Regions from separate parts of the Roseivivax sp. THAF30 genome, predicted to be linked through region 3. Evidence: riboswitches for the same ligand, from Rfam matches in the RefSeq annotation. Region 3 holds a riboswitch; each other region holds the start of a gene.

Region 1 (7,540 bases), 1.7 Mb from region 3:
CGATGGTGACGCTTGCGGCCAATGCCGCGCTCGCGGCCAACGCGCAGGTCATCGCTGTCTTGCGGCTCGTAGGGGCGACCGATGCCTATATCGCGGCGGCCTTCGTGCGCCGCTACACGTTGCGCGCGCTGGCGGGGGCAGCGGCAGGCACTCTGCTTGGCGTAGTGCTCGTGACGCTCATTCCCGATACTGGCGATGCGGGCGGAGTTCTCACCGGGCTCGGTTTCCAGGGCTGGGATTGGGTCTGGCCGGTCTTCGTGCCGCCGCTCGCCGCGCTGGTCGCGCTTCTGGCGACGCGCGCCGCCGCCAATCGTGTTCTGGAGGATCTCGCCTGATGGCCCATGCGATCCAATGGCTTCGCTCTCTCATCCATATCGTGACGATCTACGTCGCGATGCTGGTCCTCGGGATCGTCTTCTTTCCCTGGGCGATCTTCTCGCCGCGAGGGGCGCGGGCAGCTTGCAAGACATGGTGCCGCTTCACGCTCTGGACCGCGCGCTGGATGATCGGGATCACCTACGACATCCGCGGAGATGTTCCGCAAGATGAAGTGCTGATCGCGGCGAAGCACCAATCCTTTCTCGACATCATCCTGATTTTCTACGCCGTGCCCGCCGGCAAGTTCATCATGAAGCGCGAATTGATGTTCGCGCCGATCATCGGGCAATACGCCTTGCGGATCGGTTGTGTGCCGGTCAATCGCGGCAAGCGGGGCCAAGCGATCAAGCAAATGGTCTCGGACGTCGACAAAGGGCGCGCGGAGCCAGGGCAGCTCATCATCTATTCGCAGGGCACGCGGGTCGCGCCGGGTGTGAAAGCGCCGTACAAGATCGGCACCTCGGTCCTTTTCGACCAGCTCGGGCAAGATTGCGTGCCGGTCGCGACGAATGCCGGCGTGACCTGGCAGCGCAAGGGTATCTACCGCAGACCCGGCAAGGCCGTCGTCGAGTTTCTGCCGCGCATCCCGGCAGGCACCAGCCGGGAGGGCTTTCTCAAGCGCCTCGAAACCGAGGTCGAGGCGGCATCGGACACACTTCTCGAAGAGGCCGGGTTTCATGCAAAAATTTGAAAGCGAGGCGGCGCTTGACGCGCTCTACGACGCACCGGTGCCCGCATCGCTGACGAAGGTCGCCACCCGGATCGGTCCGAGACATCGCGAATGGATCGAGGCGTCGCGCTTCTGCATCCTGTCGACGGTCGGTCCGGAGGGCGTTGACGGCAGCCCACGCGGTGACGATGGCCCCGTCGTGATGGTGGCGGATGAGCGCACGATCCTGATGCCCGATTGGCAGGGCAACAATCGCCTCGATTCCTTGCGGAATATCGTGCGCGATCCGCGCGTCGCGCTGATGTTCATGATTCCCGGTCACAAGAGCGTCGTGCGCGTCAACGGCACGGCGTTCGTGACCGACGACACCGATGCGTGCGCCCGGTTCGAGCAGCGCGGCCGTTACCCGAAAAGCGTCATCGTCATCGAGGTCATGGAGCTTTACGCGCAATGTGCGAAAGCCATCATGCGCTCGGGGCTCTGGGACCGCGACGATGCGGAGGGCGTGCCCACGACTGGCCAGCTTATCGAGGAAGGCTCGGCCGGATCGCATGGCGGACCGGACTATGATGCGGGCTACGCCGAGCGCGCCAAGGATCGTATGTGGTGATGCGCCGCCTCGAATGATGATTAGTGACGACCTGTCCGGGCGGTATCATCCCGTTATCGGTCAAAAGGAGGTCCGCCATGCGACTCGTTCATTCCCTCATCGCAATCCTCGGGATTTCCGCGCCTGCGCTGGCACAGGACGGTCCGTCCTTCGAGTGTGCCAACGCGGGGAGCGAGGCGGAAACACTCATCTGCTCGGATGCCGATCTTGCGCGGCTCGACCGCAGGCTCGCGGATCGTTTCGGCGCGGCTCTTTCTGTCGTGCAGGGCCTCGATGCCGGAGCGGCGTATGCGGAGGCGGAGCTGCGGGCAACGCAGCGCGGCTGGATTTCGGGTCGTGACGACTGCTGGAAAGCCGAAGACCTGCGCGCCTGCGTCAGCGATGCGTATCTGCGCCGTGAGGGCGAACTGGTCGCGACCTGGCGACTCGAGGAACCAGCGGAGACCGTGTTCTGGACCTGTGGCGGCACTCCTGCGAACGAGGTCGTGACGCTGTTCTTCGACACCGAACTTCCGAGCGTGAGGTTCGAGCGCCGCGACACGATCGACGCCGGAACGCTCAGCCGCACCGCCTCCGGCGCGCGATATGACGGCTCTTTCGGGCGGTTCATCTGGATCAAGGGCGACGAGGCCACATATCGCGAGCCCGACCCCGACGGGACCGAATACACTTGCACGGTAGCCGCGCGCCGCTAACCCTGCCAGCACTCCTCCATGATCGCGGCGTCGAGGCTTTCGGCCCGTGCCCATCCTCGCGCTTCAAGTTCTGGCCCGTCGAACATGTCCGACACGTGGCCGAGACACAGATAGGCGACGATCTCCACATTCTCGGGCAGGGCGAACAGGGCCGAGAGCTCTGCCTTGTCGTAGATACTGACCCAGCCCATGCCGACACCTTCTGCCCGGGCGGCAAGCCAGAGGTTCTGCACCGCGCAGACGGTCGAATAGAGATCCATCTCGGGGTTCTGGGTCTTGCCCAGCACGACCTGACCTCCGCGGCGCCGGTCGCAGGTGACGACGATATTCAGCGGCGCTTTTTCAATTCCTTCGAGCTTGAGCCGCGCATAGTCCGATTGCCGCGCCTCGGGAAACATCGCGCAAGCTGCGTCGTTGGCGCGGTCGAAGATCGCTTTGACGTCGACCTTGCGCGCGGGGTCGCGAACGAGAATGAAATTCCACGGCTGCGACAGTCCGACCGACGGGGCGCGATGCGCCGCCTCGAGGATGCGGCGCAGGAGGGACGGCTCGATCGGGTCCGGCAGGAATTCGTTCCGGACATCACGCCGGTGGGCGATGACATCGTGGAGAGCCTGACGCTCGGTGTCGGTGAAAACGCGCGCTGGCTTCGGCGCGCAAGTGGACGATGGCGGCACGGCTGGCCTCCCTTGCAAAACGCTGCGCCGCCTCGCCGTCCTTACGCGGGGCGCGGGTTTTGTGCAGGCCGGTCTTCTGGCTTCGGATCGTCCGGGTCGCGGCGCCTTCCCGGATCGCTCCAGTGGCATTGCCGTCCCGTCCCCGTCACAGCGGCGGGCCCGCGCCGGAGCTGCCCCGGCTTCCCGATTCTCCCCATGCGGGGCACCTGCACAAGCCAGATGTGACAAAGCCCGCCCCTGTCGGCAAGGGCGGGCTTCGGTTCCGGGCTGACGAGCCGATCACATGTGGATCGGGCCGTCTCCGCAGGCCAGGGCAGCCTCGCGCACCGCTTCGGAATAGGTCGGGTGGGCGTGGCAGGTCAGGGCCAAATCCTCCGCCGCCGCTCCAAACTCCATCGCTACGCAGATCTCGTGGATGAGATCGCCCGCCATCGGGCCGATGATATGTGCCCCAAGGATGCGGTCGGTGTCCTTGTCGGCGAGGATCTTCACGAAGCCGTCCGCGGCGAAATTGGCCTTCGCCCGGCCGTTACCCATGAAGGAAAACTTGCCAACCTTGTAGGAGTGCCCCGCATCCTTCAGCTCTTCTTCGGTCTTGCCGACAGCGGCGACCTCTGGATGGGTATAGATGACGCTCGGGATCACGTCGTAGTTCACGTGGCCCGCCTTGCCGGCAATCGCCTCGGCGGCGGCCATGCCCTCATCCTCGGCCTTGTGAGCGAGCATTGGGCCTTCGGTCGCATCGCCGATTGCGTAAATGCCGTCGACGTTGGTCTTCCAATGCCCGTCGGTCTTCACGAATCCGCGCTCGGTGATCTCGACCCCGAGTTCCTTTAGGCCGAGACCCTCGGTCACCGGCTTGCGGCCCGTGGAGACGAGAACGACATCGGCGTCCAGCACCTCTTCGCTGTCGTCCTTCTTGAGCGTGTAGGAGACCTTCGCCTTGGTCTTCATCGTCTCGACGCCCGAGACGGCCGCACCCAGCACGAAGGTCAGCCCCTGTTTCTGCAGGATCTTCTGGAAGTTCTTGGAAACCTCGCCGTCCATCGTCGGGGTGATCTTGTCGAGATATTCGACCACCGTAACCTCGGTGCCGAGGCGCGCATAAACCGAGCCCATCTCGAGACCGATCACGCCCGCGCCGATCACCACCATCTTCTTGGGAATCTTCGGCAGCGACAATGCGCCGGTAGACGAGACGACGATCTTCTCGTCGATCTCGACACCCTTCAGCGTGGCGACGTCCGAGCCGGTGGCGATGATGATATTCTTCGCCTCGTGCACCTCGTCGCCGACCTTGACCTTGCCCTTCTCGGGGATAGAGCCCCAGCCCTTGAGCCAGTCGATCTTGTTCTTCTTGAACAGGAACTCGATGCCCTTGGTGTTGGTCTCGATCGTCTCGCCCTTGTAGGTCTGCATCTGGTCCCAGTCGACCGAGGGGGATTTGCCCTTGAGGCCCATCTTGGCGAAGTTGTGCTCGGCCTCGTGCAGCTGGTGCGTGGCGTGCAGGAGCGCCTTGGAGGGGATGCAGCCCACGTTGAGGCAGGTGCCGCCCAGCGTCTCGCGCCCTTCGACGCAGGCCGTCTTGAGACCGAGCTGCGAGGCGCGGATCGCGGCCACGTAGCCGCCGGGGCCGGAGCCGATCACGATGACATCGTAGGAAGCCATTTCCCTTGTCCTTTCTTTTCTGTCGGAGCGCCGATCAGGAGATCAGCGCGTAAATCAGCATGAGAACCGTGGCGAGCCAGCCCGCCGCCCATATGAGGGAGCGGCCCGGACGCCAACCGAAGTAATAGGCCGGCACGTAGAGGATGCGCGCCAGCAGGTAGATCACGGCGAAGGCCGCGGTGAAGACATCGCCCTTGTCGGCATAGGTGACGACGACGACCGCGATGGTGAAGAGGATGAGCCCCTCGAAATGATTTCCGAGCGCCCGCTGGAGCCGGGCGGTCCCGGTCGAGAGCTCGCGCGAGGGCTCGCGGTCGCGGGCGGACATCGTGTAGCCGGGGCCCAGTTCGAGGTTCGCAGGGATCGCGAACAGCACGAACTGAACGCATTGCAGAAGCGCCGCAAGGGCGAGGATGGTGAGTTCTGGGGTCATGCGGCATGCCTTTTTGCGGATTGGGGCAGCGCGTCGGCCAGACGGCGGGCCTTGGTGTCGAGGCTTTCGCCGCGCGCCGAGAGATGCGGCAGCGCCTGATGCGACACGCCGAAGCGCGCGCAGCATCGGGCCGCGTCCCGACCAAGCGCGATGACGGGGCGCCCGTCGATTTCGTGCCGGGTGATGCTGTCGAAGCTTTCCTCAACGAGGCGGGCCGGGATCGCGGCGGAGCGGGCTTCGGGCAGGGCATGGAACGCGTGGGTCAGATAGATGTCGCGACGCGCCATCCCCGCCAGCGCCAGCGCCCGGTCGAGCACCCGGTTGAACAGCATTTCCGGCAGATAGCCGTCCCGCGCGATCCGCTCCCGGTTGGCCCGTGCTGTGGGCGCGTCCATGTGATTGTAGGAGATCAGCACCGGGCCATCGGGATTGCCGCAAGAGAGCTGATAGGGCGAGACCAATGGCAGATCGAGGCCGACATCGGCGAGCGTCGCGTAGCCTTCGGGGGCGAAGGCGCGGCGGGCTTGGAGGGCTGTGTCGAAACGGTGCACGGGATCTCTTTGCATGGCTTGGGCCGAGGATGGGCCCGAGGCGCAGTCTCGCATGCCGTAAACAGCCCGCAAGCACTGCGCCCCGAAGACCGTCTTCACAGATCCATCAGCATCCGGCGCGGATCCTCGAGGGCTTCCTTGACCCGCACGAGGAAGGTCACCGCGCCTTTGCCGTCAACGATGCGGTGATCGTAGCTGAGCGCGAGGTACATCATCGGGCGCGCTTCGATCTTGCCGTTCACGACCATCGGCCGCTCCTGGATCTTGTGCATGCCGAGGATGCCCGATTGCGGGGGGTTCAGGATCGGCGAGGACATGAGCGAGCCGTAGACGCCGCCGTTCGAGATGGTGAACGTGCCGCCCTGCATCTCGGCCATCGAGAGCTTGCCGTCTCTGGCGCGTTTGCCCTTGTCCGCGATGTCGGCCTCGATCTCGGCAAAGGACTTGGCGTCCGCATCGCGGATCACCGGCACGACGAGACCCTGCGGCGTGCCCGTCGCGATGCCCATATGCACGAAGTTCTTGTAGACGATGTCGGTGCCGTCCACCTCGGCATTGACCTCGGGCACCTCTTTAAGCGCATGGCAGCAGGCCTTGGTGAAGAAGGACATGAAGCCGAGGCGCACGCCGTGCTTCTTCTCGAAGAGCTCCTTGTATTCGGAGCGGAGCGCCATCGTCTCGGTCATGTCCACCTCGTTGTAGGTGGTCAGCATGGCCGCGGTGTTCTGCGCGTCCTTGAGGCGACGGGCGATGGTCTGGCGCAGGCGGGTCATCTTCACCCGCTCCTCGCGCTCGGCATCCTCGGCGGAGACCGGGGCGCGCGGGGCCTGCTTGGGCTGGCTGCCCTCGGCGGGGGCGGATTTGGCGGCGGCGAGTGCCGCGTCCACGTCTGACTTCATCGCACGCCCGTCGCGGCCGGTGCCCGTGACCTGGTCGCGGCTAACGCCTTTCTCGGCCATCGCCTTCTTGGCCGAAGGCGCATCCTCCACGTCCTTGCGGCCTTGCCCGGCGGGAGGTGTCGAATATTGGTTGTCACCTTCCTTGGCAGAGGGGCTGTCGCCACCGTGTTCCACGCCCGCATCGGGCTTGGCCTTGCCGGACTGACCGGCGGCGGATTTCGCGATTACGGCAAGCTGGCCGCCGGCTTCCACGGTGGAGCCTTCCTCGGCCTTGATCTCGGAGAGCGTGCCTGCGGACGGCGCGGGCACCTCGACGGAGACCTTGTCGGTCTCCAGCTCGCACAGCGTCTCGTCCGCCTCGACACTGTCGCCGACCTTCTTGAACCAGGTGGAGACGGTGGCTTCGGAGACCGACTCGCCGAGCGTCGGAACCATGACATCGACGGTTTCGCCCGTCGTATCGCCCTGGTCACCGCCCGACCCGGCCGCCTCTTCCTTCGGCGCCTCCTTGGTCTCTTTCGAGCCCTCGTCGGATTTGCCGCCAGACGCGCCTTCGGAGATGTTCGCCAGAAGCGCATCGACGCCGACCGTCTCTCCTTCGCCCGCAACGATATCGGCAAGGGTTCCGGCGGCGGGCGAGGGCACCTCGACGGTCACCTTGTCGGTTTCCAGCTCGCACAGCATTTCGTCCTGCTCGACGCTATCCCCCGGTTTCTTGAACCAGGTTGCCACGGTCGCCTCGGAGACGGATTCGCCCAGGGTGGGAACGCGCACTTCGGTGGTCATGTCACTTACTTTCCTTCAATCGTCAACGCTTCGTCCACGAGCGCCGCTTGTTGTGCCTTGTGGGTCGAGGCCAGACCCGTTGCGGGCGAGGCCGAGGTCGCGCGGCCGACATACCGGGCGCGCTTGTACTCAGCCTCGATCCGGCCGAGCACCCATTCCAGATTGGGTTCGAT
Region 2 (7,540 bases), 310 kb from region 3:
CGCCATCCGCGGTCACGGCGGCATTATTGGACATGTTCTGCGGCTTGAACGGCGCAACCGACAGCCCGCGTTTCACCGCGGCGCGGCAAAGCCCGGCGACAAGAACCGATTTGCCCACGTTGGAGCCCGTGCCCTGGATCATCAGCGCCCGGCTCATATGCGCCTCCAGGCGCTCATGCCCATGCGCGCGCCCGGCCCCACGGGTGCAAAGTCGGTATTTGGGCCAACCCAAAAACAGAAGCGCCGCGCACCGGACCGCAACGCCGCGCCCGGCCCCACGTCAGACGGACAGAGCGCGGCGTCTTTGGCTTGGGCGGTCATCGGGACCGCTCCCTGTACCGCCAGCGAAGAGTGCCCGAATAAGCGTTAAGGCTTCGTGTCTTTGGGTTGGTAAAAATACCGCGGGGGGTCCGGGGGGCTGGCCCCCCGGCGCGATCCTCCTCAGCGCTTCGAGCGGACGGAGGCGCGGGCACACTCAAAACTCGACGCCTTTCTGCGCTTTCACGCCTTCGCGGAAGGGATGTTTCAGAAGCTCGAATTCTGTCACGAGGTCCGCCGCCTCGATGAGTTCGGGCTTGGCGTTACGCCCGGTGAGGCAGACATGCGTCATGTGGGGCTTTTCGGTCAGCAGGAAATCCACCACCTCGTCGATATCGAGGTAATCGTAGCGCAGCGCGATGTTGATCTCGTCGAGAAGCACGAACTCGATTTCGGGATCGAGGATCTGCTCTTTCGCGATACGCCAGCCATGCTGGGCGGCGGCGACGTCACGCTCGCGATCCTGCGTCTCCCATGTGAAGCCTTCGCCCGAAACGAAAAAGCGGCATTCCTCGGAGAAGCGCTCACGCAGGAAGGTGCGCTCCCCGGTTTCCCAATTGCCCTTGATGAACTGCACGACGGCACTCGGCATACCGTGGGCGATACAGCGCATGATCATGCCGAAGGCGGAGGAGCTTTTGCCCTTGCCTTTGCCGGTATGGACGATGACCAGACCCTTCTGCTCGGTCTTGGTCTTCATCATCTCGTCGCGGGCGGCCTTGATCCGCTTCATCTTCTCATTGTGGCGGGCAGTGATCTCGTCCATGTCCGGCTCCTGTCGCGAATGGCGCATGACTGGCACCCTGCCCTCGTGCAGTCAATCGCATCGCTTGACAGGCCGGGCGTGCAGCGCAACAAGGATGGGCGCACAAGGTGCCTTGGGGTCGACCCCGAGGTGAAAAGGGAATGCGGGCGCCCCGAGGGGTCATGCCGCAGCCGCCCCCGCGACCGTGACCCGGAGAGGTCGCCCGAACGCCACTGGCCCTCAGGGACCGGGAAGGCAGGGCGCCCGCGAGGCAAGGCCTCGGATCCGGCAGCCGGGAGACCTGCCTTGGGCGAGAGACCACGCAACCGGACGGGGTGTTCCGGTGGCTTCGGGCGCGATACCGACGCCCCTGCCACCCCTGCCCTCGTCCTCCGACCCCGAGGGACCCGCTTGTCCGACCCCGCCTCTCCCCAACCAGCCGAGCTTCTCGTCTGCATGACCTGCCGCCGCGGGCTCGACGTCGCCGAGGACGGCACACGTCCCGGCGCCGCGCTTTTCGCCGCGCTTGACGGAACGATGCCTGACGGCGTCACGCTTCGCGCGGTAGACTGCCTGCAGAACTGCGATGGCGGCTGCACTGTTGCCCTGCGCGGGCGCGGGCGCTGGACCTACATTTACGGAAATCTGCACGAAGCGTCGCATCCGGACCTTCTGCGCGAGGGCGCCGCGAAGTATCACGCGACGCAAGACGGGCTTATTCCCTGGCGGGAACGGCCCGATCATTTCAAAAAGAACTGCGTGGCCCGCGTGCCACCGATGGAGGACTGACATGGCCGATCTCGAGAAACTTCCCGTCACCATCGTCACCGGCTTCCTGGGATCGGGCAAGACGACGCTGATCTCCGAGCTGATGAAGAACCCCGGCGGCAAGCGCCTCGCGGTCGTGGTCAACGAGTTCGGCGATGTGGGCGTCGACGGCGAGATCCTGAAGGGCTGCGCCATTCCCGATTGCCCCGCCGAGAACGTGGTCGAGCTGGCGAACGGCTGCATCTGCTGTACCGTGGCGGATGATTTCATCCCGACCATCGAGGCGCTTCTGGCGCTCGACCCGCGGCCCGAGCATATCCTGATCGAGACCTCCGGCCTGGCCTTGCCGAAGCCGCTTCTGAAGGCCTTCGACTGGCCCGATATCCGGTCCAAGATCACCGTGGACGGCGTTGTCGCGCTCGCCGATGCCGAGGCGGTCGCGGCGGGCCGCTTTGCGCCGGATGTCGAGGCCGTGGACGCGCAGCGCCGTGCCGATGAGAGCATCGACCACGAAACGCCGCTCTCGGAAGTCTTCGAGGACCAGATCTCCTGCGCCGATATCGTGCTGCTGACCAAGCCGGACCTTGCCGGCAAGGATGGCGTCGAGAAGGCTCGCGCGGTGATCGCCGCCGAAGCGCCGCGCCCGCTGCCGGTGGTCGAGGTCGCTGAAGGCCACGTCGATCCGCGCATCATCCTCGGGATCGGCGCCGCCGCGGAAGACGATATCGACGCCCGCCCGTCGCATCACGACGGGGTGCCCGAGCACGATCACGAGGATTTCGAGAGCGTCGTCATCGACATCCCCGAGCTTGCCTCGCCCGCCGATCTTGCCGCGCGGATCGAGCGGCTCGCCCGCGAACAGAACATCCTGCGCGTGAAGGGCTATGCCAGCGTCGCCGGCAAGCCGATGCGGCTTCTCGTGCAGGCCGTGGGCGCGCGCGTGCGCCACCAGTTCGACCGGCCCTGGGGCCCGGACGAGGCGCGCGCGGGACGGCTCGTGGTCATCGCAGAGCATGACGATATCGACGCCGCCGCCATCACCCGCGTGCTGACCGCCGCCGAGGAGACCGCGTAAGCGCCATGCATGTCGTCTTCCGCGAAAGCCACGGGCTCGAAGAGACCGACACGCCGACGGACCTGGCCCAAAGCCCGGCCGATCTGGTGGTGCTGTCCTTCTCGGATTCGGATCTCGGGGCCTTCGCGGCGGGATGGCAGCGGGGCGGCGGACGCGAGGGACGGATTCCGTCTCTGCGCCTGGCCAATATCGCGGCACTCCGGCATCCGCTCTCGGTCGATACCTATATCGAACAGACGCTGGAGGGCGCGAAAGGCATCCTGATCCGTCTCATCGGCGGGCAATCCTACTGGCCATACGGTTTGCAACAGATCGAGGCGCTGGCGCGCGAGAAAGGCATCGCGCTCGCGGTTCTGCCCGCGGACGGGCGGCCCGATGCGCGGCTCGACGCGGTCTCGACCATACCGGTCTCCACGCTGCGACGGCTGTCGCATTTCTGCGATACCGGCGGGGCGGTCGCGGCGCAGGCGGCCTTGCAACAACTCGCACTTGCAGCGGGCCTTTATGCGGGGCCGGTAAAGGGGTCGAAGGCCTTGCCGAGCGTCGGCGGATGGACTCCCGAAGACGGCGTCGCCTGCCCGGTTCTCGCCCCTTGGCCGGAAGCGGCAAGCGCCCCGGATGCACCGCTCGCGCTGGTGGTCTTCTACCGGTCCTTCCTGGTCTCCGCCGATCTGGCACCGATCGAGGCAATGTTCGCCGGGCTGCGCGCGCGCGGCTTCCGCGTCATGGGGCTTTTCGCGCCATCGCTGAAGGCGCCCGGCGCGGCAGAATGGATGGCACGGCAAGTGAGACATCTTGCGCCTGCCGCCATCGTCAACGCGACGGCCTTTTCGGGCAAGGGCGATGGCGGGGCCTCTCCGCTCGATGCGGCCGGTGTTCCGGTCTTCCAGGTCGCGCTCGCCACCTCGGACCGCGCAGCCTGGGAAGAAGCCGAGCGCGGTCTTTCGCCGGCCGATCTGGCGATGCATGTCGTTCTGCCGGAGGTGGATGGCCGGCTGTTCGGCGGCGTTGTCTCGTTCAAGGAGCCCGAGCCGCGCGACCCGGATCTGCAATTCACGCGGCTGCGCCACCAGGCGCATGACGGACGTGTCGATGCGGTCTGCGCGCGCGTGGCGGCCTGGTATCGGCTGTCCGCGACGCCGCCAGCCGATCGCCGCGTGGCGCTCGTCCTGTCGACCTATCCGGGGCGGGACTGGAACTTGGCCCATGCGGTGGGTCTTGACGCGCTGGCCTCGGCCGAGGCGGTGCTCGGCGACCTGGCAGAGGCCGGTTACGCGACAGGGGGCGGCAACCTGGCTGCGGCGCTTGGGCACGAGACGATCGACTGGCCCGTCTCAGCCTATCGCGAGGCACTCTCCCGCCTGCCGGAATCCCTGCGCGACGATCTGCAAGCGGCTTGGGGACGACCCGAGAGCGATGCGCCGGAGGGCGTCTTCCACTTTGCGGCACTCCGGCGGGGCAACGCGCTTGTCGCGCTTCAGCCCGAACGTGGCACGCCTGAGCTGCGGGGCGATGAATACCACGACCTCGCGCGGGTGCCGCGTCACGCCTACGTGGCGTTCTACCTCTGGCTCGCCGATCAGGCCGACGCGATCGTGCATATCGGCGCGCATGGCACGCTCGAATGGCTGCCGGGCAAGGCCGTCGCCCTGTCCGAGACCTGCTGGCCCGAGGCGCTGACCGGCGCGATGCCGGTGATCTACCCCTTCATCGTCAACGATCCGGGCGAGGCCGCGCAGGCGAAACGGCGTATCGGGGCGGTGACCCTCGGCCATGTGCCGCCGCCGCTTGCGGAAAGCCGCACACCCGACCGGCTCCTGCGCCTCGAGGCGCTGCTGGACGAATTCTCGAATGCCGACGGGCTCGACCCGCGCCGCCGCGACCGATTGATGGACGATATCCGCATGGAGGCGCGCGCCGAGGGCGTGGAGGAAGATCTCGGGATCGACGGGGCGATGTGCGAGGCCGAGGCGATCACCCGGATCGACCGTTTCGTCTGCGATGTGAAGGAAAGCCGCTACGGCGACGGGCTGCATGTCTGGGGCCGCGCGGATCCCGCCGCACCGCCCGAGATGGGTGCCGCCGCCTCTGCCGAGCGGCAGGCCCTCATCGACGCACTGGACGGCAAGCGGATCGCGCCGGGCCCCTCGGGCTCGCCCTGGCGCGGGCGGCAGGATGTCCTGCCCACCGGGCGCAACCTCTACACGACCGACCCGCGCGCGGTGCCGAGCCGTGCGGCTTACGCGCAGGGGCAGAAGCTCGCGGCCGAATTCGTACGCCGGCACCTGCAGGACGAGGGCGACTGGCCGCGCAGCCTCGTTGTCGACCTTTGGGGCTCCGCGACGATGCGGACCGCCGGTGAGGAATTCGGCATGGCGCTGGCGCTTCTGGGCGTGCGTCCTGTCTGGGATGCGGGCACCGAGCGCGTCTCGGGCATCGAGGTTCTGCCCATCGCCGAACTCGACCGGCCGCGCCTCGACGTCACGCTTCGCGTCTCGGGCTTGTTCCGCGATGTCTTCCCAACTCTTTCCGCGCTGTACAACCAGGCGATCCGCGCGCTTGCCGCCCGTGATGAAGCGGCAGACTGGAACCCGTATGTGGGCCAAGCAGAGGCGCGCGTCTTCGGACCGAAGCCGGGTCAGTTCGGTCTCGCGATGGGCCCTGAGCTCACCGATTATTCCGACGAGGCGCGCGCCCGCGCAGGTGAAGCCTGGCTCGCCGCCTCCTCCTGGGCGCTCGATGGCGAGACGGCGGTCGAGGACGCAAAGGCCATCCGCGAACGGGTCGCGGCGGCGGACGCCTTCGTGCATCTGCAAGATCTGCCCGAGACCGACGTGCTCTTGGCCGAGGATTATGCAAGCCACGAGGCCGGCTTCGCCGCGGCGCAAGGCGTCACAGGCGGGGCGGCGCGGCTCTGGCATCTGGACGCGACCGATCCGGATCGGCCCCGCAGCCGTGGTCTGACCGAAGAGATCGCTCGCGTCGTGCGGGCGCGCGCCACGCATCCGGGCTGGATCGCGGGGATGCAGCGCCACGGCTTCCGGGGCGCGGCGGAAATCGCGTCGACGCTCGAGAACATGGCCGCTTTCGCGCATCTCGCCGATGCGGTGCCCGGCCACCTCTTCGATGCCTATTATTCTGCGACGCTGGGCGATGCGGCGGTGACGGAGTTCATGGAAGAGGCCAATCCCGAAGCGCTTGCCGCCATGCGCGAGCGGTTCGAAGCGCTCAGGGCTGCCGGTCTCTGGCAAACGCGACGGAATTCGTCGGCAACGGATCTGAGGGCGGCGGAATGAACACTCCGCTCGTGAAAGGCTGGTGTCCCGGCGCGCATCGTCCGATGGAAGCGGAAGACGGTCTTGTGCTTCGCATCCGCCCCCATGCGGGTCGGCTCAACCGCAGCCAGGCGATCGGACTTGCCGATTGCGCACGCCGCTACGGATCCGGCCGGATCACTTTGACGCGCCGTGCGAATTTGCAGATCCGCGGCGTGAAGGAAGACACTCTTACAGAGCTATGGGGCAATTTGGATGGTCTCGGGCTGCTCGACCGCGACGAACGGAGCGAGGCAAGGCGCAATATCGTAGTCGATCCGTTCGGCGGCGATACCGCCCGCGAACTTGCCACGGCACTGGAAACGGCGCTCGCAGAAGCGGATGATCTGGAGAGCCTGCCGTCCAAGTTCGGTTTCGTCGTGGATCCCGCTGCCCGACGGCAGCTCGCTCGCATCAGCGGCGACGTGCGGATCGAAGGCAGCGCGGACGGCTTGCTGGTCCGCGCCGATGGCTTGGAAACGGGGCGGTCGGTCTCGAGCACAAACGAGGCCGTTCAGGCTGCGCTTGAGCTTGCGCGCTGGTTTATCGCCTCGGGCGGGGTCGGCGCGGATGGACGCGGGCGGATGGCGCGGCACGTGGCCCGTGTTCCGCTGACCGCCGAACTCTCCGGAAACAAGCGACCCGCAGAGGCAGTGTCTCCACCCGCTCCCGGCGCCACAGTCCACGGCGTGCTGGCGGGTGCGGCGTTTGGTCAGCTCCGCGCGGACCAGCTCGACGCGCTGGCGCGCATCGCATCCGATATCGTCGTCACGCCTTGGCGCGCCGTGTTCCTGCCTGGCTGCGACGTCGAGGATCTCGTGGGAATTCCAGACCTCATCCTCGATCCTCGCGATCCTCTTGGCCGCATCGAAGCCTGCCCCGGCGCGCCCGGCTGCGCGCAAGCGAGCGTTGAGACCGAACCGATCGGACGCGCGCTTGCGCCATCGCTGCCGCCGGGCCTGCGCCTGCATGTGTCGGGCTGCGCCAAGGGCTGCGCTGGATCTGGCGTGGCCGATATCACCCTCACCGGCCGCAGGGGCCGCTTTGATCTTGTGCAAGGCGGGGCGGCATGGGATGAGCCGGACCGCCGCGGGCTTGCCCCGCAGGATCTTCTCGGGCTTTGGGACAGCTGACATGCCTTACACCTACGAAAAGGATGGCGCGGCGATCTATGCCGAGAGCTTCGCCACGATCCGCGCCGAAGCGGACCTCGCGGCCTTTGATGCGGATGCCGAACAGGTCGTCGTCCGCATGATCCACGCCGCCGGGATGGTCGGTCTCGAGCGCCATGTCCGGATCTCGGACGGCATGGTCAAGGCC
Region 3 (7,540 bases):
CCTTCGCGCAGGAGGATGTATCCGCCTGCCTCATCACCAAGACCGAGACCAATCCGTTCTTCGTCAAGATGCGCGAAGGCGCGGAGGCGAAGGCCGAGGAGCTCGGCATCGAGCTGAACTCCTATGCCGGTCAGATCGACGGCGACCATGAAAGCCAGGTCGCGGCGATCGAGACCTGCATCGCCAACGGCGCGAGCGGTATCCTGATCACCGCCTCCGACACCGCCGCGATCGTCGACCCGGTGCAGCAAGCGCGGGATGCGGGCCTCTTGGTCATCGCGCTCGACACGCCGCTTGAGCCCGCCGATGCGGCTGACGCCACCTTCGCGACGGACAACTTCCTCGCCGGTGAGCTGATTGGCCAGTATGCTGCGGCCTCGCTCGATGATGCCGCGGCGGATGCCAAGATCGCCATGCTCGACCTCGCCATCAGCCAGCCCTCCGTCGGCGTGCTGCGGGACCAGGGCTTCCTGTCGGGCTTCGGCATCGACACGATGGACGAGAACATGTGGGGCGACGAGGAAGACGAGCGGATCATCTGCAACGAAGTCACCGCCGGCAACGAAGAGGGCGGCCGTACCGCCATGGAGAACTGCCTGGCGATCGATCCCGAGATCAACGTCGTCTACACGATCAACGAGCCGGCCGCAGCCGGTGCCTATGAGGCACTTTCCGCCGTGGGCCGCGAGAATGACGTGATGATCCTCTCCGTCGATGGCGGCTGTCCCGGCGTGCAGAACGTCGCCGATGGCGTTATCGCGGCCACCTCGCAGCAATACCCGCTGCAGATGGCGTCCCTCGGTATCGAGGCCATCGCGCAATATGCCGAAGAGGGCACGCTGCCCGAGAACACCGAAGGCAAGGACTTCTACGACACGGGCGTCGCGCTCGTCGCCTCGGAGCCGGTCGAGGGTGTCGATTCGATCTCGGTCGAGGAAGGCCTGGAGCTCTGCTGGGGCTGACCAGCTATCGCCGGTGGCCCGGATGCGTCCGGGCCCCGGCCTACCCCATGCCGACATGAGGTATGAGACCATGACGGGGGCGCGTGTCGCCCGGGCCCCCGCACACGCAACGGCGTATCCTGCCCGATGCGCCCTCCGAGGGAGGAAGAGCACATGGCCGGATCGGAATATGAAAGCTCGCTGAAGGACGCCTCGCAGGACGTCGCCAAGTTCGACGACGACGGCAAGGGCGTTGTCGGCAAGATCCAGCACGCGCTGCATGTCACGCCGGCGCTTGTCCCGCTGATCGTGCTCGTCACCGCAATCGTGATTTTCGGCCTCGTCCTCGGTGAGCGGTTCTTTTCGCCGAGCACCCTGACGCTGATCCTGCAGCAGGTGCAGATCGTCGGTGTTCTGGCCGCGGCGCAATCGCTGATCATCCTGACCGCGGGCATCGATCTCTCGGTCGGCGCGATAGCGGTCCTGAGCTCGGTCATCATGGGCCAGTTCACGTTCCGATACGGGATACCGCCCGCGATCTCCATCGCGCTCGGGCTTGCCATCGGCACGGGCATCGGCGCGATCTCGGGCTGGCTCGTCAGCCGCGTGAAGCTGCCGCCGTTCATCGTCACGCTCGGCATGTGGCAGATCGTGCTGGCGGCGAACTATCTGTATTCGCAGAACGAGACGATCCGGAGCCAGGATTTGCGCGAAGAGGCTCCGATCCTGCAGCTCATGGGCACGACAATCGAGTGGGGCGGAGCGCGGTTCACGCTCGGCGTTGTTACGATGATCCTTCTCGTTGTGATCCTGGCCTATTGTCTGCGCTCGACAGCATGGGGCCGCCACGTCTACGCGGTCGGCGACGATCCCGACGCGGCCTCGCTCGCGGGCGTCGACCGGCACAAGACCTTGATGAGCGTCTATATGCTCGCGGGGTTCATCTGCGGGATCGCGGGCTGGGTGATGATCGGCCGTTTCGGCTCGGTCTCGCCCTCGGCATCGACGGGCACGATCGGCAACATCCAATCCATCACCGCGGTGGTGATCGGGGGGATATCGCTCTTTGGCGGGCGCGGCTCGATCTACGGGGCCTTCTTCGGCGCGCTGATCGTGGGCGTCTTCGAGCTTGGCCTGCGGATGGCCGGAGCCAACGCGCAATGGACTTACCTTCTCATCGGGGCACTCATCATCGGCGCGGTCGCTGTCGACCAGTGGATCCGGAAGGTGACGACATGAGCAAGCGCCCAACCACGCTCTTGCACGCATCAATGCTGCCCTCGGCCCGAAAGGTGACGACATGACCGAACCCATGCTCAAGGCACGCAACCTCGTGAAGCGCTTCGGCAAGGTCGTTGCCATCGATCATTGCGACTTCGACCTTTACCCTGGCGAAATCCTTGCGGTGATCGGCGACAACGGGGCCGGAAAGTCGACTCTGGTGAAGGCCGTCTCGGGTGCCGTGGTGCCCGATTCCGGCGAGATCTGGCTCGATGGCAAGAAGGTGCTCTTCCATTCGCCCATCGAAGCGCGCGCGCACGGGATCGAAACCGTCTACCAGACCCTTGCCATGTCGCCTGCGCTGTCGATCGCGGACAACATGTTCATGGGCCGGGAGATCCGCAGGCCCGGCTTTCGCGGCAAATGGCTGCGCCAGCTCGACAAGCCGAAGATGGAGCAGATCGCCCGCGAGAAGCTGAACGATCTTGGCCTGATGACGATCCAGAACATCAACCAGGCGGTCGAGACGCTGTCCGGCGGTCAGCGGCAGGGCGTGGCCGTGGCCCGCGCCGCCGCCTTCGGCTCGAAGGTCATCATCCTCGACGAGCCCACCGCGGCGCTTGGCGTGAAGGAAAGCCGCAAGGTGCTCGAGCTGATCCTCGACGTGCGAAGCCGGGGCATTCCGATCATCCTGATCTCGCACAACATGCCGCATGTCTTCGAACTGGCGGACCGGATTCACGTCCATCGTCTTGGCAAGCGGCTCTGCGTGATCGATCCCAAGGAACATTCGATGTCCGACGCTGTGGCCTACATGACCGGCGCGAAGGTGCCGGAGGGCGTGGCGGCCTGACAGCCGGGCAGGGCGCAGAGCCGACCGCTTCCTTGACTTGAGGCTGCGCTTGGTCCCGGGTGATCCCGCCGCGTCTTGACCCGAACGAGGGAGTGTGAGCACGTGGCCGTCGATGGTTCTCGATGGCCTTCGGGCCAAGGGATGAGAAAGGGAACACGGTGCGGCACCACTCGCCAAATCCGTGACTGCCCCCGCAACTGTGAGCGGAGAGCGCGTTCGATGTCGCCACTGGGCCACCACGGGCCCGGGAAGGTTCGAACAAGCAATGACCCGCGAGTCAGGAGACCTGCCATCTCCGGAGCGCATCAGCGTTTCGCAGCCACCTTCAACCCGGGCGGGGCGTCTCGGGACGGAGTGCCAGAGATGGACCTGACAGGGACGATTACATCGCCGGTATCCCGATTGCCCTGCCGCTTTGCGCGGAGGGCGCGATGTTTCTCGAATACACGATTTCACAACTCGACATAGGACCCATGCCGCCTGACCGAGCGGACGAGATGGGACATCTCGGTTTCCTGCAATGGCTGGGCGCCTTGCCGGGCGAGCGCAGCTTCGCACAAGAGGCCGAGCGGGCGTTGGTGCTGTCCCTGCCGGCGGCCGGATATTCGCCTGCGCTTGCAGTGTTTTGCGATCTCGTCTCGCGCGCTGTGGCCGCGTCACCGGCACCGCTGACATTGCGGCTGCCGCAGGCGACGCGGCGCGGCGGAGCGCGTGCCCGACGGGTGACGCCTTGACTGCTCAAGCGGCCGCGGGCCTCGAACTCGAAGGCGTGTCCTGGACGCTGAAGAAAGGCACGAGTCCGATCCTGATGGAGACGACCTTGGCGCTGAAGCCGGGGCGCGTCCTGGGCATCGTCGGCCCGAACGGCGCCGGTAAAACGACGCTCCTGCGCCTGCTCTATCGCTATTATCGACCGACGAGCGGACATGTCTGGCTCGATGGCGAGGACATCTGGCGCATGTCCGCGCGGAACGTGGCGCGGAAGGTCGCGGCAGTGCTTCAGGAACAGCCGACGGACTTCGCGCTCACGGTGCGCGAAATCGTGGCTCTGGGACGCACGCCGCACCGCTCCGGCTTCGGCGGTTTTGGCGGTGCGCGCGATGCAGAGATCGTCGAGGGCGCGCTCGACCGCCTCGCGCTGCGCGGGTTTGCCGACCGTCATCTCGGCACCTTGTCGGGCGGAGAGCGTCAGCGGGTCATGGTGGCTCGCGCGCTGGCACAGGAGCCGGGCCTTCTGATCCTCGACGAGCCGACGAATCATCTCGATATCCGCCACCAGCTCGAAGTGCTTCGGCTGATCCGCGACCTGCCGCTCACCATCGTCACGTCGCTGCACGATCTCAACATGGCCGCGGGCGTCTGCGATGACGTGCTGCTCCTCAAATCGGGCCGCACCCTCGGGTTCGGCCCGCCCCACACAGTGCTCTGCGAAGCATCTGTCTCTCGCGCATTCGACGTCGACGCGCGCCGCGATCATTTGAGCCTGAGCGCAACGGACCACCTCACCTTTCACCTGCAAGAAGAATGACCGATATGATAAAGTCCCTCACTTTCGGGGCCGGCGCCCTGATGCTCGGCGCTGGCATGGCGAGTGCTGAAACCACCGTGAAAAGTTGCGACCGCACGGTCACCTTCGACGCGCCGCCTCAGCGGGCGGTCGCGAACGACGTGAACCTGACCGAAATGATGCTCGTGCTCGGTCTGGCTGATCGCATGGTCGGCTATACCGGCATTTCCGGCTGGAAGACGCTCGACGAGGACATGCGCGCGGGCGTCGAGGAACTGCCGGAACTCTCCGCGAAATACCCCTCCAAAGAGGTGCTGGTTGGCGCCGACGCGGATTTCTTTTTCGCGGGTTGGAATTACGGCATGAAGGTCGGCGGCGAAGTGACGCCCGACACGCTCGAGCCTTTCGGGATCAAGGTCTACGAATTATCCGAATCCTGCGCGCATATCATGAAGACGGAAAAGGCGAGCATCGAGGACATGTATGATGACCTCGTGAACCTCGGTCGGATCTTCCAGGTCGAAGAGCGGGCGACGGAGCTGGTCGAAGGGTATCGGGCGGAACTGGCCCAGTTCAGCGAAGGGCTTGGGGAGGGGGAGCCGCCGCGCGTCTTCGTCTACGACAGCGGCGAGGACACACCCTTTACCGCGGGCCGCTACGGGATGCCGACCGCGCTCATCGAAGCGGCAGGCGGCCGCAATATCATGGACGATTTCGAAAAGAGCTGGGCCACTGTGACCTGGGAAGAAGTTGTTGAGCGCAACCCCGAAGTAATCGTGATCGTCAATTACGGCGAGGTCACAGCGGAGCAGAAACGAGAATTCATGCGCTCGAACCCGGCCTTCGCGGATCTCGACGCGGTGAAGGCTGATCGCTTCGTGACGCTCGAATACGTTGAAGCAACGCCGGGACCGCGCAACATCAAGGCGGTCAAAACGCTCGCAGAGGCGTTCAGGGGCGAGTGAGGTGACGGTCGAGAGCACGACACCGGTCCCGAAACGACGGACCCTCAAGGCGCTGCCGGTCCTCGCGGCTGGTGGGATCGCGGTCCTCTTGGCCTCATTGTCGATGGCCGTTTCCGTGGGCGCCGTTTCTGTATCCGCGGGAACGGTCTGGGGTGTCCTTCTCAACAAGCTCATGCCAGGCATGATCGAGGCGACCTGGTCGCAAGGGCGCGAAGCCATCGTCTGGGACATCCGCTTTCCGCGCGCGCTTCTGGCGATGATGGTCGGGGCCGGGCTCGGCCTTGTGGGGGCGAGCTTGCAAGCGGTGACCCGCAACCCGCTCGCCGATCCGCATCTTCTGGGGATCTCGTCAGGCGGTGCCTTCGGCGCGATCCTCGCGCTTTTGCACACAGGCTTGTTCCTAGGTCTTCTGACCGTGCCGCTCTTTGCGTTTTTCGGTGCCCTCATGGCGACGGGACTCGTCCTTGGCGTCTCCCGGATTGCCGATGCGACGAGTGCTGACCGGCTGGTGCTGGCCGGTGTCGCGGTGTCCTTCATCGTGATGGCCGCGGCGAACCTTCTGATCTTCCTCGGTGATCCGCGCGCCTCGCATACGGTGGTCTTCTGGATGCTCGGAGGGCTTGGCCTCGCGCGATGGGACCAACTGATCTATCCTCTGGTGATCCTTGTGGCATCCGGCGGCTGGCTTCTCTCACGCGCGGGCGCGCTCAACGCGATGACGGTGGGCGACGAGACAGCTTCGACCCTCGGTATTCCGGTCGCACGGTTTCGTCTTCTCGTCTTCGCGGTTGGTGCGCTTATCACAGGGGTCATGGTCGCGTTCTCGGGGATCATTGGCTTCGTCGGGCTGATGGTCCCGCATATCGTTCGGATGCTTGTCGGCGGCGATTATCGCCGCGTTCTGCCCGCCTCGGCCGTGGTCGGCGCGATTTTCCTTCTCTGGACGGATGTCGTCGCACGCACGGCGATGGCTCCCGAGGATATTCCGATCGGGGTCATCACGGGCCTGATCGGAGGGCTGTTCTTCATCTGGTTGCTGGGTCGGCGCAGATAGCCTCGCCCTTGTCGAGCACGTCAGACGACTCGACATATCCGCTGCTAGGCTAGCTTGTCGGTCATCACAGAGAATGAAGGATGATCCATGACACTTTTACGCGCCTCGACCGCCGCATTCATCGCTGCCTTGGCAGCCCCCGCTTTCGCCGCGACCCAGGACGAGCTGCAAGAGGCGCTTGTCGGCAACACGTTCCAAGGCGACATGGGCGGCGGCGGCTATTCCAGCTATTTCGCTGAAGACGGCACCTATTACGATACCTCGACATCCGGCGAGTACGAGATCACCGACGAGGGCGTGTGCTATCCCGGCACCGACTTCGGCTGCTACCAAGCAGAGATCGACGGCACGTCCCTCGAATGGATGAAAGACGGCGAAAGCGCCGGGACGGGCGAGATCCTGGAAGGCGACGCGCTCGAGCTGATGTCTAACTGAGAAGGCCGCGCGGCTGGCAGCGCGATCACTGCCGGCCGCCGCTACTCCACCTTCACGACGGACGCGTAATGCTCGCGTGCGACGCGGCGCGCGACCTCCAAGATCGCGTCGATCAGCGCGCCGTGTGCTGACCGGCGTCTCCACGCGAGACCCACCGACCGAACGACGCGATCCCGCCGAAAGGGCAGGATCGAGACGTCGCCGTCCTCGACCGCAACTTCGGAATGAACGTAGAGGGCAGGAAGAAAGCTCAGCCCCATATCGAGCGCCGTCATCTGCCGCAGCGCATCCAGGCTGGAGCCCTCGTAATCCTGCCGCAACTCGGCGCCAAGCTCGTCGCACAGGGCCGCGATCTGATCGTGGAGCGGGTAAGTTTCGGCGAGCGCCAAGATGTCCCGCCCGGCGAGATCGGCATCGGTGAGGCTCTCCCGTTCCGCCAGCGGGTGATCCTGCGCAACGGCAAGTTTCAAAGGCTCTCGGAACAGCCGCCGGATCTGTATGTCGGCCGACCGGACCGGAAGTTGCGTCAGGATCAGATCGTGACGTCCTGCGATCAGCTCCTCA

What was found. A riboswitch is a leader RNA that binds a small molecule or an ion and turns the genes downstream of it on or off. The one in region 3 is predicted to bind cobalamin.
Region 1: linked by a shared signal. The riboswitch ahead of bluB (5,6-dimethylbenzimidazole synthase) and the one ahead of FIU91_RS06880 (hypothetical protein) in region 3 are both predicted to bind cobalamin.
Region 2: linked by a shared signal. The riboswitch ahead of FIU91_RS08385 (DUF1636 domain-containing protein) and the one ahead of FIU91_RS06880 (hypothetical protein) in region 3 are both predicted to bind cobalamin.

What each region holds. Positions count from the first base shown of each region.
Region 1 is NZ_CP045389.1:3,515,810-3,523,349, reverse strand. It holds gene FIU91_RS17050 (ABC transporter permease) at 1-335, shown strand, start outside; gene FIU91_RS17045 (1-acyl-sn-glycerol-3-phosphate acyltransferase) at 335-1,069, shown strand; gene FIU91_RS17040 (pyridoxamine 5'-phosphate oxidase family protein) at 1,056-1,658, shown strand; gene FIU91_RS17035 (lysozyme inhibitor LprI family protein) at 1,736-2,353, shown strand; gene bluB (5,6-dimethylbenzimidazole synthase) at 2,350-3,030, opposite strand; cobalamin riboswitch at 3,079-3,255, opposite strand; gene lpdA (dihydrolipoyl dehydrogenase) at 3,310-4,698, opposite strand; gene FIU91_RS17020 (MAPEG family protein) at 4,733-5,131, opposite strand; gene FIU91_RS17015 (hypothetical protein) at 5,128-5,682, opposite strand; gene odhB (2-oxoglutarate dehydrogenase complex dihydrolipoyllysine-residue succinyltransferase) at 5,778-7,367, opposite strand; gene FIU91_RS17005 (2-oxoglutarate dehydrogenase E1 component) at 7,373-7,540, opposite strand, start outside.
Region 2 is NZ_CP045389.1:1,724,592-1,732,131, reverse strand. It holds gene FIU91_RS08395 (cobyric acid synthase) at 1-157, opposite strand, end outside; gene cobO (cob(I)yrinic acid a,c-diamide adenosyltransferase) at 476-1,084, opposite strand; cobalamin riboswitch at 1,173-1,387, shown strand; gene FIU91_RS08385 (DUF1636 domain-containing protein) at 1,520-1,852, shown strand; gene cobW (cobalamin biosynthesis protein CobW) at 1,854-2,906, shown strand; gene cobN (cobaltochelatase subunit CobN) at 2,912-6,202, shown strand; gene cobG (precorrin-3B synthase) at 6,199-7,353, shown strand; gene FIU91_RS08365 (precorrin-8X methylmutase) at 7,355-7,540, shown strand, end outside.
Region 3 is NZ_CP045389.1:1,413,640-1,421,179, forward strand. It holds gene FIU91_RS06865 (substrate-binding domain-containing protein) at 1-962, shown strand, start outside; gene FIU91_RS06870 (ABC transporter permease) at 1,116-2,180, shown strand; gene FIU91_RS06875 (ATP-binding cassette domain-containing protein) at 2,242-3,015, shown strand; cobalamin riboswitch at 3,112-3,324, shown strand; gene FIU91_RS06880 (hypothetical protein) at 3,447-3,749, shown strand; gene FIU91_RS06885 (ABC transporter ATP-binding protein) at 3,746-4,543, shown strand; gene FIU91_RS06890 (ABC transporter substrate-binding protein) at 4,549-5,487, shown strand; gene FIU91_RS06895 (iron ABC transporter permease) at 5,540-6,541, shown strand; gene FIU91_RS06900 (hypothetical protein) at 6,629-6,976, shown strand; gene FIU91_RS06905 (hydrogen peroxide-inducible genes activator) at 7,018-7,540, opposite strand, start outside.